One region of the Cytobacillus sp. FSL R7-0696 genome, then DNA from elsewhere that is predicted to be linked to it. Evidence: riboswitches for the same ligand, from Rfam matches in the RefSeq annotation. Region 1 holds a riboswitch; the other holds the start of a gene.
What was found. Region 1 has a riboswitch for lysine ahead of MKX29_RS15715 (aspartate kinase). Riboswitches for the same ligand answer to the same signal wherever they lie in the genome.

Region 1 (8,310 bases):
CGCTCTTTGAGAGAATAGAAACCTTCAAGAAGCCTATTATTGCAGCCATTCATGGTGCAGCTTTAGGTGGAGGTCTGGAACTTGCAATGAGTTGTCATATTCGCTTAGTTGCTGAGAATACAAAAATGGGACTACCAGAATTGCAGCTTGGATTAATTCCTGGATTTGCTGGTACACAACGATTACCTCGTTTTGTTGGAATGGCAAAAGCAGCTGAAATGATTTTAACGAGTGATCCAATTACAGGGCTAGAAGCTGTACAACTCGGTTTAGCCAATCATGCTTACCCTGAAGAAAAGCTGTTAGAAAATGCCTATTCAATGGCACAAAAAATCGCCAAAAAGAGCCCAGTATCTGTCGGTGCAACATTAGAATTACTGAATTATAGTAAATCCAACCGTTATTATGATGGGGTGAAAAAGGAAGCAGAACTTTTTGGTCAAGTTTTCGTAAGTGAGGATGCAAAGGAAGGTATTTCTGCTTTTGTTGAAAAGCGAAATCCAGTTTTCTCAGGAAAATAATTTTTTAAATATAAACGTTTTCATTACCAATTTTGTTCATAATCTATTATAATAGATTTAATAATTTAAATTGTTAAATAATAATCGATTTGAAAAGTATTTTGGGAATAGGTTATTGTAAGACTGAGCATACGCTCAGTCAACAATTTAGTTTTATTTGTCAAAATCTTATGAAGCAATGGAATGTTTGTAAAATTAGGAGGCGAAACCATGAACATCTATGTACTAATGAAAAGAACATTTGATACAGAAGAAAAGATCACGATTTCAGGCGGTAAAATTAATGAAGATGGAGCAGAATTCATCATCAACCCTTACGATGAATATGCAATCGAGGAAGCAATCCAAGTTCGTGATGAACATGGTGGTGAAGTAACGGTTGTTTCGGTAGGGACAGAAGAAGCTGAGAAGCAACTTCGTACAGCATTAGCGATGGGTGCTGATAAAGCAGTACTGATTAATACAGAAGATGACGTTGAAGAAGGAGATCAGTTTACGACTTCTAAAATTTTAGCTGAATTCCTTAAAGATAAAGAGGTTGATTTGATTATTGGTGGGAATGTAGCCATCGATGGTGGATCAGGTCAAGTTGGCCCACGCGTAGCGGAGCTATTAGCTATTCCTTATATCACAACCATCACTAAGTTAGATATTGAAGGTACAACAGCTACAGTTGTTCGTGATGTAGAAGGTGATTCTGAAGTAATCGAGACTTCTCTACCATTACTTGTCACTGCACAACAAGGTTTAAATGAACCGCGCTACCCTTCTTTACCAGGGATTATGAAAGCAAAGAAAAAACCTTTAGACGAAATTGAATTAGACGATCTTGATTTAGACGAAGATGATGTAGAAGCGAAAACAAAGACAATCGAAATCTCCCTACCACCGAAAAAAGAAGCTGGAAAAGTGCTTGAAGGTGAATTAGAGGGTCAAGTAAAAGAATTAGTCAGTCTACTTCATAACGAAGCAAAAGTTGTCTAATAGTGAGCATAAAAGAATAAAAACGTTGGGGGTATAATAATGGCTAGAAAAGTTTTAGTATTAGGTGAAGTAAGAGAAGGTTCATTGCGAAATGTTTCTTTTGAAGCAGTTGCTGCAGCAAAAACATCTGCTGAAGGTGGAGAAGTTGTAGGTGTTTTGTTTGGTGATTCTGTAAGCGCTTTAGGAGCTGAATTCATTCAGTATGGAGCTGACCGAGTGGTAACAGTTGAGGATGAACTGTTAAAACAATATACATCTGACGGTTATTCCCAAGCCTTACTTGCCGTTATTGATCAAGAAGATCCTGAAGGAATTATTTTCGGACATACTGCCCAAGGTAAAGATCTTGCACCGAAGATTGCGGCAAAGTTAGAATCCGGTCTTATCTCTGATGTAACAGATCTAGAAGTTGAGGGTGGTAACTTAGTCTTTACTCGTCCGATATACTCAGGAAAAGCATTTGAAAAGAAAATTGTAACAGATGGACTTCTTTTCGCTACTATTCGTCCTAATAACATTGCACCACTTGAAAAAGATGAAAGTAGAAATGGAGATGTTTCATCTTTATCTGTAGAAATTAAAAACTTGCGTCAAGTCATCAAGGAAGTTGTACGAAAAGCAACAGAAGGTGTAGACCTTTCTGAAGCAAAAGTTATTGTTGCTGGTGGACGCGGTGTGAAAAGTGAAGAAGGTTTTGAGCCGTTAAAAGAATTGGCAGATGTCCTTGGTGGTGCTGTCGGAGCTTCACGTGGCGCATGCGATGCAGACTACTGTGATTACTCACTTCAAATCGGTCAAACAGGTAAAGTAGTTACACCGGACCTTTATATCGCTTGCGGTATATCTGGTGCGATTCAACATTTAGCTGGGATGTCCAATTCAAAGATTATTGTTGCCATCAACAAAGATCCTGAAGCGAATATCTTTAAAGTAGCGGATTATGGTATTGTGGGCGACTTATTCGAAGTCCTTCCATTACTAACGAAAGAGTTTAAAGAATTACTTGTAAATGCATAATTTTCGTTTATATCTGATATGAGCGGGTAGACTTATACTATCCGCTTCTTTACTATGTTGGCAAAAAGATTAATGTTGAATAAAATAGACATTGAATCCTTTTTAAAGGTTCAGTATGATACAATAAAAAAATGGGTAATCTATACGAGCAAAATAATAGCATCCATTATTAATCGATGATATACTTTCGATAAGATTTTTTAGTTATTTATTAGGAGGATATAAATATTATGGCTATCACACATGCAACAGATCAAAACTTTACTGCTGAAACTGGTTCAGGTCTTGTACTTGCAGACTTCTGGGCACCATGGTGCGGACCTTGTAAAATGATTGGACCAGTTCTTGAGGAAATTGATGGAGAAATGGGAGATAAAGTAAAAATCGTTAAACTTGATGTTGACGATAACCAAGAAACTGCTGGTAAATTTGGTGTTATGAGCATCCCGACTCTCATCGTATTTAAAGATGGTGCTGAAGTAGATAAAGTGGTTGGTTTCCAACCGAAAGAAGCACTAGTTGAATTGCTTCAAAAACATGGTGCATAAGAAGTACCATAAAAACAAACCCCGGCTTCTACTTTTAGAAGATCGGGGTTTTTTTACAGTACAAGTATGGCAAAATCAGTAAGAAGGGTATGGTTTCCTCCTGCAATGATATTCTTTTTAGGTATGGATGTGACAGCTAATTATGAATGATAATATAAAAAATAAATTACCTTTATTACCTGCTCAACCTGGTTGTTATTTAATGAAAGATCGCCAAGGGACAATTATTTATGTCGGTAAGGCGAAAGTGCTTCGTAATCGGGTTAAGTCCTATTTTACCGGTTCGCATGATGGAAAGACATTAAGGCTGGTAAATGAAATTGAAGATTTTGAATACATCGTGACCTCTTCCGATATGGAAGCATTATTATTAGAGTTAAATTTAATTAAAAAGCATGACCCCAAATATAATGTCATGTTAAAGGATGATAAGAGTTATCCTTTTATTAAATTAACAAATGAAAGACATCCGAGATTAATTACCACGAGAAAAGTAAAAAAAGACAAAGGTAAATATTTTGGTCCATATCCAAATGTGCAGGCGGCCAATGAAACAAAGAGATTATTAGATCGCCTTTATCCTTTAAGAAAATGTAACACCTTACCAGATAGAGTTTGTCTCTACTACCATATCGGACAATGTCTAGCTCCTTGTGTAAATGAAGTAAAATCTGACACATACAAACAAATGACAGATGAGATTACTCGCTTCTTAAATGGTGGTTATAAAGAGATCAAAAAAGAACTCTCAACGAAAATGGAAGAAGCGTCCGCAGCGCTAGAGTTTGAGAAAGCAAAAGATTTCAGAGATAAAATTATCCATATAGAAACGACGATGGAAAAACAAAAGATTACGATGACGGATTTTACAGACCGAGATGTGTTTGCTTATGCGGTTGATAAGGGTTGGATGTGTGTACAAGTATTCTTTATTAGGCAAGGGAAACTCATTGAAAGAGATGTGTCTATGTTTCCAATCTATAATGAGCCTGAAGAAGAGATGCTCACCTATCTCGGCCGTTTTTATGAACAAGCTAACCATTTTAAACCAAAGGAAATCTACTTGCCAGACTCTGTTGATGTGACGATGGCTGAGCAGCTTTTGGATGTGAAAATATTTATTCCTCAAAGAGGGAGAAAAAAAGAACTAGTGAAACTTGCCTATAAAAATGCAAAGATTGCTTTAAAAGAAAAATTCTCGCTTATTGAACGTGATGAGAAAAGAACGGTGAATGCAATAGAAAGCTTAGGTGAGGAGCTAGGAATTTACACACCCTATCGCATTGAAGCTTTTGATAACTCCAATATCCAGGGTACCGATGCTGTCTCAGCAATGATTGTCTTTATCGATGGTAAGCCTGCAAAAAGGGAGTATCGGAAATATAAGATTAAGTCAGTTAAAGGACCAGATGATTATGAATCTATGAGGGAAGTGACGAGACGGAGATATAGCCGGGTTTTAAAAGAAGGGCTCCCCCTACCTGATTTAATTATCATTGATGGTGGAAAAGGACATGTTGAAGTCGTTCGAGATGTGCTTGAGAATGAACTCGGTTTAGATATTCCACTAGCAGGATTAGTCAAAGATGATAAGCATAAAACATCTCAACTTCTTTATGGAAATCCATTAATGATCATTCCCCTCGCTCGAAATAGCCAGGAATTTTATTTATTACAACGTATTCAAGATGAAGTGCATCGATTTGCGATTACATTTCATAGACAAGTTCGTGGAAAGAGTGCATTTCAGTCACTTCTTGATGAAATTGATGGTATTGGGGAAAAAAGAAAAAAGCAGTTATTAAAAGATTTTGGTTCTGTAAAAAAAATGAAATCAGCTAGTGTAGAAGACCTTAGGGAATCTGGCTTACCATTAAAAGTTGCACAAGAACTTTATGAAAAGTTACATGAATAGACATTGTCTGAAAAAAACAAATATGGTATAGTGTTTTTAACTTTATATCAAATCACTTTTTAACTTGAAAGTGAAGGTAGAGGTGCGAGTTTCATTAGTAAAAGTTCCTTAGAAGATTGAGCTTCGTTTGAAGGACTTTGAAAGGGAATATTCGCCGAAGTGAAGAAAGACTCAATATTTTCTTCGCTGGTTCTGCATTGAATAAGTGCAGGATTGTCAAGACTATCTGTCTTGGAGGGCTATCTCACTGTGTGTGCGTAGATTGTTCATACGTTTGACTACACAGCAATGGGATGGGTTTCATCTCATTGCTTTTTTTTATGCCGAATATGGGTAGAAATGTGTTGGTTGTACATACAGGCGGCAGGGAATAAAAAACGAATGACTTGAAAGTAGGGGAGAAAAGTGGGCTTAATTGTACAGAAATTTGGTGGAACCTCCGTAGGCTCGGTTGATCATATTCAAAATGTAGCTAACCGTGTCATTGAAGAAAAAAATAATGGTAATGATATCGTTGTCGTTGTGTCGGCTATGGGCAAAACGACTGATCAATTAGTTGGTATGGCAAAAGAATTATCACCTGCTCCAAGTAAGAGAGAAATGGATATGTTGTTATCTACAGGTGAGCAAGTTACAATCTCCTTATTAACAATTGCATTAAATTCCAAAGGTTATGAGGCAACTTCCTATACAGGCTGGCAAGCAGGGATTAAAACGGAATCAGTACATGGTGACGCAAGAATCACTGATATTGACACAAAGCCTGTTTCACAAGAGTTAAAGAAAGGGAGAATTGTTATCGTAGCGGGTTTTCAAGGTTTAAGTGAGACTGGCCAAATAACGACATTAGGTCGGGGTGGCTCTGATACAACAGCCGTGGCTCTTGCAGCAGTATTAAAAGCGGACAAATGTGATATATACACTGATGTAACAGGTGTATTCACAACTGATCCACGCTATATAAAAAATGCAAGAAAGCTTCCATCAATCTCTTACGATGAAATGCTTGAATTAGCTAATCTTGGTGCAGGCGTTCTACACCCAAGAGCAGTTGAGTTTGCAAAAAATTACAATGTAAAGCTTGAAGTACGTTCCAGTATGGAACGAGAAGAAGGAACAATTATTGAGGAGGTTGCGGAAATGGAAGAGAACTTAGTTGTTAGAGGGGTTGCTTTTGAAGATGATATTACAAGGGTATCTGTACTAGGGATTAAAGACCCTTTAATAAGCCTTTCATCCATCTTTTCACTCTTGGCGAAAGAACATATAAATGTTGATATTATTATACAAAGTATTACAGATGATAAATCATCAGGCTTATCTTTCTCTATTAAAAACCAAGATCTTACAGAGACTGTGAAAATACTAGAAAAAAATCGAGAAGCCTTAAGTTATGATCAGATTGAATGGGAATCACAATTGGCGAAAATTTCGATTGTCGGTTCAGGAATGATTTCAAACCCAGGAGTAGCAGCTGAGATGTTTAATGTATTAGCTGCTAATAACATCGTTGTAAAGATGGTCAGTACATCTGAAATAAAGGTCTCGGCTGTGATTGACCAAGCGCATATGTTAAATGCTGCTCAAGCTTTACATCAAACGTTTAATTTAGTTGGGGATTTAATAAAAAATTAAATGAGCTAGCAGTAGTATAAGATAGGAAAATCCAAACACCATTTAAACGCCTTAAAAAGAATGATGTTTGGATTTTTTTTACTGTTGGGTATATTTATTAGGTGTGGATATTGTCCTTTTTATCCCATTTGACTGTGAAGAGGACCTTTCCACCTTTTTTACGTGGGTGCTCGAATGTTTCGCAAATCACTTCTTTTTTCTGTTCGATTTGTTGAGCAATAAAACCAGCTTCTAATTGGAATGTTGCGTGAGCATTTTCTTTACAGCGCTTTTGAATGACTTCACTTGTTAACTCGTATTCGATTTCTTTTTTGTTTTCGAGGTTTTTCGTTAATTTTCCCCAACCAGCCTCGACAAAGAAACTGAATAAGTCTTCTTCTGTTTGTAGAGGATATTTACGCGCTAGTCTCTTGCCTGCCCAGTATAAGATATCTGGTGCGTCTTTACCTAGCAAATCATGTAAAAGTTCTTCTCTAATTAATTCATAACCAAAGGATGGAATCACTTCTTTGTTTGGTTCGATTGATTCTGCCATGTTTTCGGTTTGTTCTATTTGGGCTTCTTGAGATGGCATATTATGCTAAATCTCCCCTCTTTCATAAAGTCTAATATATACAATTTACTTGGAAAAAACGAATACGTACAGTGAAAAGGGAAAAATTTTTAGTTTGTAAAACTGGTGTAAATTATGGGAATAATCTTAACACTAATAATAATCTAATGTAAATGTATTTTTATGCGTAAAATATGAATATTATTGCGTGATTTAAGCTATTTTAATATACCGCCAAATAGGGTTGAAAAAACTATATCATTGGTTTTTTGAGTGAAACTAGAATAGAAAAAATTTTCGTAATATCGACAAAATCTGTATCCGTTTTCTTGACGCTAATGGGCGATGGGAGTAAAATGGACATGTCATATAAATGTTTTGAAAATGATTTGCATTTTCTTAGTGATGCGAAGGATTTGTTATGTACATATTCAGCGTGTCATGCTACAAATTCAAGGGGGTAAACTTATGGCGGGTAATCGAGAGTTTTTAAATCGCAGATTGCATTCATTACTTGGAGTTATACCTGTTGGGGTCTTTTTGATCCAACACTTAGTAGTGAACCATTTTGCAACTAGGGGAGAAGAGGCATTTAATAGCGCATCACATTTCATGGAAAGTCTTCCTTTTAGATATTTCCTAGAAATATTTATTATTTTCTTACCTTTGTTATATCATGCAATTTACGGTCTTTACATTGCGTTTACAGCAAAAAATAACACTTCAAGATTCGGATTTTTCCGAAACTGGATGTTCTTAGTTCAACGTGTAACCGGTGTGATTACATTGATTTTCATCGTTTGGCATGTTTGGGAGACTCGTATTGCAGCAATGTTCGGTGCCGAAGTAAATTATGATATGATGGCTGATATTTTGTCTAGCCCATTCATGTTAGCATTTTACATCGTTGGTGTATTATCTGCAATTTTCCACTTTGCAAATGGTTTATGGTCCTTCATGGTAAGCTGGGGAATTACAGTATCTCCTAGATCACAATTGATTTCAACTTATGTAACTTTAGTTATTTTTATCGCATTATCAATTGTAGGTATTCGTGCTATTTTTGCTTTCGTGTAATGAATACATACATTTTTCTATAATTTGTTCGGTTTTTTAGAGGTATTAGTATTAAGGGAG
Region 2 (8,310 bases), 410 kb from region 1:
TATGGATTATATACGATTTTATTAAAGATAAGAGCATTGAATTTGATTAAAGAATGAATAGAAGTGTGAGCAATAAAATAGTGTATTGCCAAACGCTATTTTTTACATTAAAATGAGAATGATTATCATTGTTGAAAGGTTAAAATCAAATTAAATTCTCAAATGATTAGCTTTTAATATTTCGGAATTTTCTTCACTTTGAATGAGATTGCTGTGATAATTAATTTTTTTGGAAATGGAGCTTTGATTAATGAAAAAATTATATTTTATTATGCTTTTATTTGTACTCGTTTTAGCTGGTTGTATGCAAAAGGAAGAAGAGAGTAATAGTGGAGAAGAGAATAATAATAGTAATCAAACGATTGTCATTGAAGATGCGTCAGGTGAACGCAGCTTTGAAGGAGTTCAGGAGAAAGTAGTTGCTCTTGAATGGAGCGTTGCTGAAGAGTTATTAGCTGTTGGTGTACAACCAGCTGCAGTAGCTGATGTAGAGGGTTTTAATAAGTGGGTAACAATTGATGCTAAATTAGATGAAAGTGTTGTGGATATTGGTTTAAGAACAGAACCAAATATTGAAGAAATAGCAAAGTTAGAGCCCGATGTGATTATTGGTATGGAATATCAAGAACAGTTTAAAGCGGACCTTGAAAAAATAGCTCCTGTAGTGATTTTTGATAGTTCTACAGAGGAAGCTCAAAAAGACTTATATGCTTACATGTTACATACATTAAAGCAGACAGGTAAGCTAGTAGGTAAAGAACAAGAGGCTGACGAGGCAGTTGCTCATTTAGAGGAAAAAATGGCAGAAGCGAAAGAGAATATATCTGCAGCTCAATTAAAGACAAATGAATTTGTTTTTACACAAGCTTATTCTGCGAATCAAGCCCCGACCTTTCGATTATTTACAGAAAACTCAACGGTGAGCCATACACTTGAAGGTATAGGATTGACGAATAAAATACAGGATCAAGATCCACAGCCGAGTGGTTTTATTACAACAAATGTAGAGGGTGTATCTAAGTACGAAGAAGCTATATTTCTTCATACTGTACAAAAAGATGATCCGTTATTTAGTAATTTAGAAGGAAACAAAGCTTGGAATTCTTTATACTTTGTAGAAAATGATTTGATGTACGATGTAGGCGCAGGTGTGTGGACGTTTGGTAGTGTTCTTTCAATGGAAACTTTAGTTGATCATGTTGAAGAGACATTAGTGAAGTAATGTTATGAGAGTTAAACCCTTTCTATTATTTGCGGCATGTGTGCTCTTGTTTATTATTCTTGGTCTCATTCACTTGAGCCAAGGACAAGCTTCAACAGGCTTACTCAGCTTTTGGATGGAAGTATGGGATAATGAGCAGGAACTGAATTTTCTCCTTTATAGTAGAATGCCGAGGTTTTTAATTGGTTGTTTAGTTGGAGCTGCACTGGCCGTAGCAGGGATGTTATTACAAACAATGACAAGAAATCCGCTCGCAAGTGCAAGTACACTAGGCATTCATGCAGGAGCATTTTTCTTTGTTGTTCTTTTTTCCATTTTCTTTCCTTCTATAAATGGTGCCTTTCCATTTTTCGTGACGATGCTTGGGGGAATCATAGCCGCTTTAATTGTTAGTTTTTTAGTAGGTAGAGCATTGGATCCTATTAGAATCGCATTAACTGGATTGATAGTAACAATGTTGTTTTCTTCATTTACTAGTGCCCTGCAGCTTTTATATGAAAATGAAGTGTCCGGGTTGTTTTTATGGGGAGCGGGAACATTGTTACAGCTTGATTGGAGTGGCGTTCAATTTGCTTTGCCATGGGTTCTCTTCACTCTTCTTTTTGCCTTTATAATAGGTCATCGTTTTGACGCTTTACTGTTGGGGGAAGATGTAGCTGTAGGATTAGGACAAAATGTGATGATAAGTAAATTAATAGGTTGGGGCATTGCAATTATATTAGCTGCTGTCTCTGTTACAGTAGTAGGCCCCATTGGCTTTGTTGGTATTATGGCTCCACATATTGTTCGTTTAATGGGCTTTAGAAAGCATCGATCCATGCTAATAGGAAATATAGTGGTCGGTGCAGGCTTACTCATATGTGCTGACATCTTTGTTCGTATGATTTCTAGTATGTCCGAATTACCTGTAGGAGCAATGACGGCCATTATAGGAGCACCCTGGTTAGTCTATTTAGCCTTAAAGGTAAGTAGGAAAACGAGAACTGCTGGAGGAGCATTAGAGGGGAAAGTGCGAATTAAGCATATTAAAAGATTTTATCTCCTCATATCTCTCGCCGTTCTTGGATTAGTAGGGTTTAGCCTGTCGTTTGGGGGAACAAGTTTCACTAGTCTTTTAGAATTGCCAAGAGAATTGATGTATAATACCTTCGTTTGGGATTTTCGCTTGCCTCGAGTGGTCGTCAGCTTCGGAATTGGTATGATGATGGCAGCTAGCGGTTTAATGATGCAGACTGTTTTACGTAACCCACTTGCTGACGCTTCTGTTTTAGGTGTGACTTCAGGTGCAAGTGTAGTGGCGATGTTGGTTCTCATTGTTTTTCCTCAAGCCCCCTTTGTCCTTATTCCAATTGGTGCATTAATTGGTGCACTTGTTACAATGGGAATTGTATTGTTTATTAGTGCGCGGAGCGGTTATCAACCGATGATTCTATTATTAATGGGTGTTGCTATATCTGCGGTAGGTTCTGCTATTATACAGATTTTATTAGTACGTGCGAACCTTCATGCATCACAAGCTTTAACATGGCTTGCTGGTAGCACCTATGGGACAAGCTGGAGTGACCTAGTAATTGTGATGATAACATCGTTACTACTCTTTCCGGTTATTCTCTATATGGCCAATACATTCGAGATCTTATCATTGAGTGATGAACTATCCATTGGTTTAGGTGTGAAAACTAGTAAAATGCGTATGTTTATGATTATACTAGCTGTTATGTTGTCAAGCATCAGTGTATCAGTGGTTGGAGCAATTGGATTTATCGGTTTACTAGCTCCACATATTGCTAGACAACTGGTCGGTCCGAAGCTACTACAATTACTGCCATTAACCATAGTAATTGGCGGGATTTTACTTATTTCAGCTGATTTTCTTGGAAGAGTCGTTTTAGCTCCTAAAGAAATACCTGCTGGAATAATTGTTTCTTTAATTGGTGCACCATACTTACTTTATTTATTGAAGAAAACGAACAAAATCAAAGCGAGTTAATCTGTTTAATAAAAAATAATCTGAACAATGGTTCGGGTTATTTTTTATTTCTTTTAAACTCATAGTAAGAAACGGATATCTGATTTATACCATCTCCAGTAAGGTACTTTTTCTATATGCTTTTCCTTATTACTGCGTAAGGGTTCCTTTTTTGATACCGATGAGCAATCACAAAATGAGTAAAGTGCTAATGGAATGTTCTAAGAATTTTCTTTTCTGTTTTTGACTGATTCTTTTTCACTTATTTCATTGTGTTTCTTGTTTATGGTTATATCCTTTAGGTAAAATAATCAGTATGAAGATTATTGGTAGATGAGGTGATGGAATGATTAGGATTGGTTTAACTGGATGGGGAGATCATGACAGCCTATATACGGAGCGTGTATCTAACCGAGATAAACTATTAGAATATGGCGCTCATTTTCCAACAGTTGAGGTAGACGCCTCCTTTTATGCCGTACAGCCAGAAAGGAACGGGGAAAAGTGGGTGAGGGAAACGCCTGCTTCATTTAAATTTGTTGTGAAAGCTTATCAGGGGATGACGGGGCATCAAAGGGGAGAGATTCCTTTTGAGTCCAAAGAAGAAATGTTTGCTGCTTTTAAAGCGTCGCTTGCCCCTTATATAAGAGAAAATAAGTTAGCGATGGTCCTATTTCAATTTCCACCGTGGTTTAATTGTAAAAAGGAAAACGTTCAATATTTACGCTGGTGTAAACAGCAAATGGGAGAAATACCATGTGCTGTTGAATTTCGTCATCAGTCTTGGTATCAAGCTGTGTTTATAGAAGGTACTTTAAATTTTATCAAGGAAGAGAAATGGATACATACCGTTTGTGATGAACCACAAGCAGGGGAGGGCTCTGTTCCAATTGTAATGCATACTTGCGGACATCCAATTGTACTTGTCCGCTTGCATGGTCGTAATGTTCATGGATGGCAAAATAAAAAACAACCAAATTGGCGTGAAGTTCGCTATCTATACCGTTATAATCACAAGGAATTATTGGAGTGGGCAGAGCGATTAAAGCAATTACAAAAAGAGGCGAAGGACGTCTATGTACTATTTAATAATAATTCTGGTGGTGACGCAGCGGATAATGCAAAGGAAATTCTAGAAATATTAGGAATTGAATATGAGGGATTAGCTCCAAAACAACTCGGTTTATTTTAACTAATGAGTACACCGAATCTCTACCTATAACATAAATTGTTAAAGGGAAGGGGGGACGGTCATGGTTGAATTAAAGCCTGTTATTTTGGATGGTCATACGTTTATGACTGTATCCGTTGAGCTGCCAAAAACTAATTTGTTAGTTGTATCAAATGATAATGGATATATCATGTGTGGTGCATTAGACGTTGCGTTATTAAATGAAAAATTAAAAGATCGCCATGTCATTGCTGGTAGAGCCGTAGGGGTAAAAACGATTCAACAACTAATAGATGCACCACTTGAATCAGTCACTTTTGCTGCAGAGGAATTAGGAATTAAAAAAGGGATGATCGGAAGAGAAGCGCTATTAAGAATGGTATAGGTTATAGTATCCTACTATATCTTAAAAATAATAAATTTAAGTATATTTTAGGTTTTGATAGAGTTTTGCATAAATAATTATATTTTGATATAATGTATAACAATTGAATAATGCCTTATCAATCCGATGGGGTAGAGGCGCAAATCATCATTAGTAATCAATGTGAGGATGACAACAGTGAACTTTGATAAAAGGGAGATTTGCCGAAGCAAATAGGTACGTCAATATTTATTTGTTGGGGTTGCTCTAAATAGGAGTAACACTGTCATTATGGAGGTATATTAACCATAATGGGGAGCTACAGTCGTGATGGAGAATAACGTTACTTCTTGAAGGGTAATGATAGAATCTCTATCGTTACTCTTTTTTTATTATCAATTAAGGATCAAAGAAAAGTGGAGGATACCTTTCTCTGATCGTTAATTGATATGAGACGCATTCGTTCATGTCTATAGCTCCTATACTAATAGGAGGTCTTTTTATGACAGGTACATTTATTTCTGTGCTGCCACCTTTGGTAGCGATGCTTTTGGTTATACTAACAAAAAGGGTGATTCTCTCCCTTGGTTTAGGGGCGTTAACAGCAGCTATCTTAATTGGAGGATATCAACCGCTAGATACGCTACAAATATTTTTCTCGTCGTTTATAGCACTTTTCATAACAGATGAAGGGTTAAATACTTGGAATATATTCATTCTATTATTCTTACTTATTCTTGGTAGCATTACTGCATTTATTTCACTATCGGGTGGTAGTCGTGCCTTTGGTGAATGGGCAATGAAGCGTGTGAAAACGAGAGTGGGTGCACAGTTATTAACCGTAGTTTTAGGTATGATTTTGTTTATAGATGATTATTTTAATGCGTTAACAGTTGGACAGGTATCTCGACCTGTTACTGATCGACAAAAAGTATCACGTGTAAAGCTTGCTTATTTAATTGATTCAACATCCGCACCTTTATGTGTTATATCGCCTATATCAAGTTGGGGAGCATCAATTATCGCCTTAATTGGCTCGATTTTAGTGTCTCATAAAATAACTGATTATAGTGCTTTCTCTGCTTTCATGCAAATCATTCCGTTAAATTTTTATGTATGGGCGGCAATCATAATGGTGTTTATCATTGTTGTTGGGCAAATTGATTTTGGTCCAATGAAGAAACATGAGAAACAAGCTATTGAACAAGGAATTCTATTTGATAAGAAGAAACAGTTGAAAGACGAGGTTCAAGAAGAATTACCTATTAGTACGAAAGGGACTGTTGGTCATCTTGTTTGGCCAATCATTGTTTTATTTATTGGAACAGTGAGTATGATGGCTTGGACAGGCATGAATGGGGCAGAGGGGAATGTGTCGTTAGTATCCTTATTAGAAAACACAGATGTGGCCTTATCATTAATTGTCGGAGGATTATTGAGTTTAGCTGTTGCTTACGTACAATTTGCTCAAGTATTAAAGAAAGATGATAAACTAACGAGTAATTTTTATTTGAAAGCTACATGGGTTGGGATGAAATCTATGTTTGGATCAGTATTGATCTTAATCTTTGCTTGGTTACTCGGAGATTTGATTAGTCAAATAGGTACAGGGGAATACTTGGCTAGCGTTATTAATCAATCGAATCTGAGTCATGATTTTATCCCTGTTATCCTATTTATTATTGCGGCACTTATGGCATTTAGTACAGGGACATCTTGGGGATCATTTGGCATTCTCCTTCCAATAGCTGGTGATATTGCTGTAGCTACAGATATATCCCTGCTGATTCCTGCAATGGCAGCTGTACTTGGAGGGGCAGTATTCGGAGATCATGCTTCACCGATTTCTGATACTTCTATTTTATCCGCCACAGGTGCAGGAAGTAATTTGATTGATCATGTCATTACACAATTTCCTTATGCCTTTACAGCAGCTGTTGCTGCGGCCATCTCTTATATCATTTTGGGTGTAAGTGGAAGTGTAATCATTGCATTAGCTGCTTTGATTGTTATGATGGCAGGGATTTTACTTGTTGTTAAAATGTTCGGTACAAAAACCGAGAAGACGATATAATAGTTCTTTTGAACATATAGGAAGGAGGAATGAACTCGTCGGTTCATTCCTCTTTTTCTATCTTACAAGTCTAAAATTACTACATAAGCAAAGTTATTTTACTTTATATAAAAGTAGCTAGTTATTTTCAATTGCTATTATTAACAATTGAATGAACTACATTATATCTATCTACTATTAATTATTTTATGAATATAATGATAGAGTTTTACAAACAAAACATATGAAAAAGAAACCCTTTAACGCTCTAAACTATTAATAAAATTCTAAATATTAGTATTATTCACAAAGATTGTTTTGACAGATGAATAAAATGATACTATACTATTTTTAGATTTATAGCAATTATCAGAAAAATATTACATTTTGGTTATTTTAGTCTACTTTTTTGTGTGGTATCTTTTCTTGTGGGGTTTATATGGGGGATTTGAACCATGCTCTTAGTTGTTGGAATAATCAAAAAGAGGGGGATCATTATGTTTTTTAAAAAGAGAATGACGGCTGTTCTTTTAGCTTCTACTATAGGAGCTGCAGGTTTCCTTGCTGGCTGTGGTAGTGATAGTGCAGGTGGTGGTGAGTCTGGTGATACTGTCAAGATAGGTGCCAACCTAGAACTTTCTGGTGCAGTTGCCTCATATGGTGAAGGAATTGCTGAAGGAATCGAATTGGCTGTGGATGAAATTAATAAAGATGGTGGAATCGACGGTAAAGAGATAGAAATTGTAAAAGTCGATAATAAATCGGATGCAGCAGAAGCAACCAATGCAGCTATTAAATTAACGGAAAATGATGATGTCGTAGCTATTATTGGGTCTGCTACAAGTGGTAACACAGTTGCTCAAGCACAAGTGGCTAATAATTCAGAGACGGTATTGCTTTCTCCTTCAGGTACGAGTCCAAATGTAACAGTGAATGATGATGGAAGCTTAAATGATTTTGTATTCCGTACCTCGTTTATTGATCCTTTCCAAGGAACAGTAGCAGCGAATTTTGCTGCCAATGAATTAGGAGTGAAAAATGTAGCTATCTATGCTGATAACGCAAGTGATTACGCAAAAGGTTTAGCAGCTTCCTTTAAAGAAACTTTCGAAGCAGCAGGTGGGAAAATAGTAGCCGAAGAATCGTATGTGGCGAAGGATACTGATTTCAGGTCCACACTTACAAGAATTAAATCAGCTAATCCCGAATTTATTTTTATCCCTGGTTATTATGAAGAAGTAGGACTTATTGTCAAACAAGGACGAGAAATGGGTATTGACGTACCGCTAATGGGTGCTGACGGTTGGGATTCACCAAAGCTAGTTGAATTAGCCGGAGGGGATTCCTTAAATAATACGTTTATAACAAACCATTATTCTTCGGGTGATCCAGACGAGACGATTCAATCCTTTGTAACAAAGTTTGGTGAAAAATATAATGGTTCATCACCAGATGCTTTTAATGCATTAGGTTATGACTCTGTATATATGTTGAAAGATGCCATGGAGCGTGCCGAAAGTACAAGTGATGC

Region 2: it holds a riboswitch for lysine, as region 1 does, so the genes downstream of both, MKX29_RS13625 (Na+/H+ antiporter NhaC family protein) here and MKX29_RS15715 (aspartate kinase) in region 1, are expected to answer to the same signal.

The regions. Positions count from the first base shown of each region.
Region 1 is NZ_JBBOWA010000001.1:3,025,101-3,033,410, forward strand. It holds gene MKX29_RS15690 (enoyl-CoA hydratase) at 1-521, shown strand, start outside; gene MKX29_RS15695 (electron transfer flavoprotein subunit beta/FixA family protein) at 732-1,505, shown strand; gene MKX29_RS15700 (electron transfer flavoprotein subunit alpha/FixB family protein) at 1,545-2,522, shown strand; gene trxA (thioredoxin) at 2,753-3,070, shown strand; gene uvrC (excinuclease ABC subunit UvrC) at 3,213-4,985, shown strand; lysine riboswitch at 5,055-5,235, shown strand; gene MKX29_RS15715 (aspartate kinase) at 5,391-6,620, shown strand; gene MKX29_RS15720 (YslB family protein) at 6,718-7,194, opposite strand; gene MKX29_RS15725 (succinate dehydrogenase cytochrome b558 subunit) at 7,642-8,250, shown strand.
Region 2 is NZ_JBBOWA010000001.1:2,616,601-2,624,910, forward strand. It holds gene MKX29_RS13605 (ABC transporter substrate-binding protein) at 251-1,222, shown strand; gene MKX29_RS13610 (iron ABC transporter permease) at 1,227-3,212, shown strand; gene MKX29_RS13615 (DUF72 domain-containing protein) at 3,538-4,383, shown strand; gene MKX29_RS13620 (YunC family protein) at 4,445-4,747, shown strand; lysine riboswitch at 4,872-5,056, shown strand; gene MKX29_RS13625 (Na+/H+ antiporter NhaC family protein) at 5,229-6,800, shown strand; gene MKX29_RS13630 (ABC transporter substrate-binding protein) at 7,277-8,310, shown strand, end outside.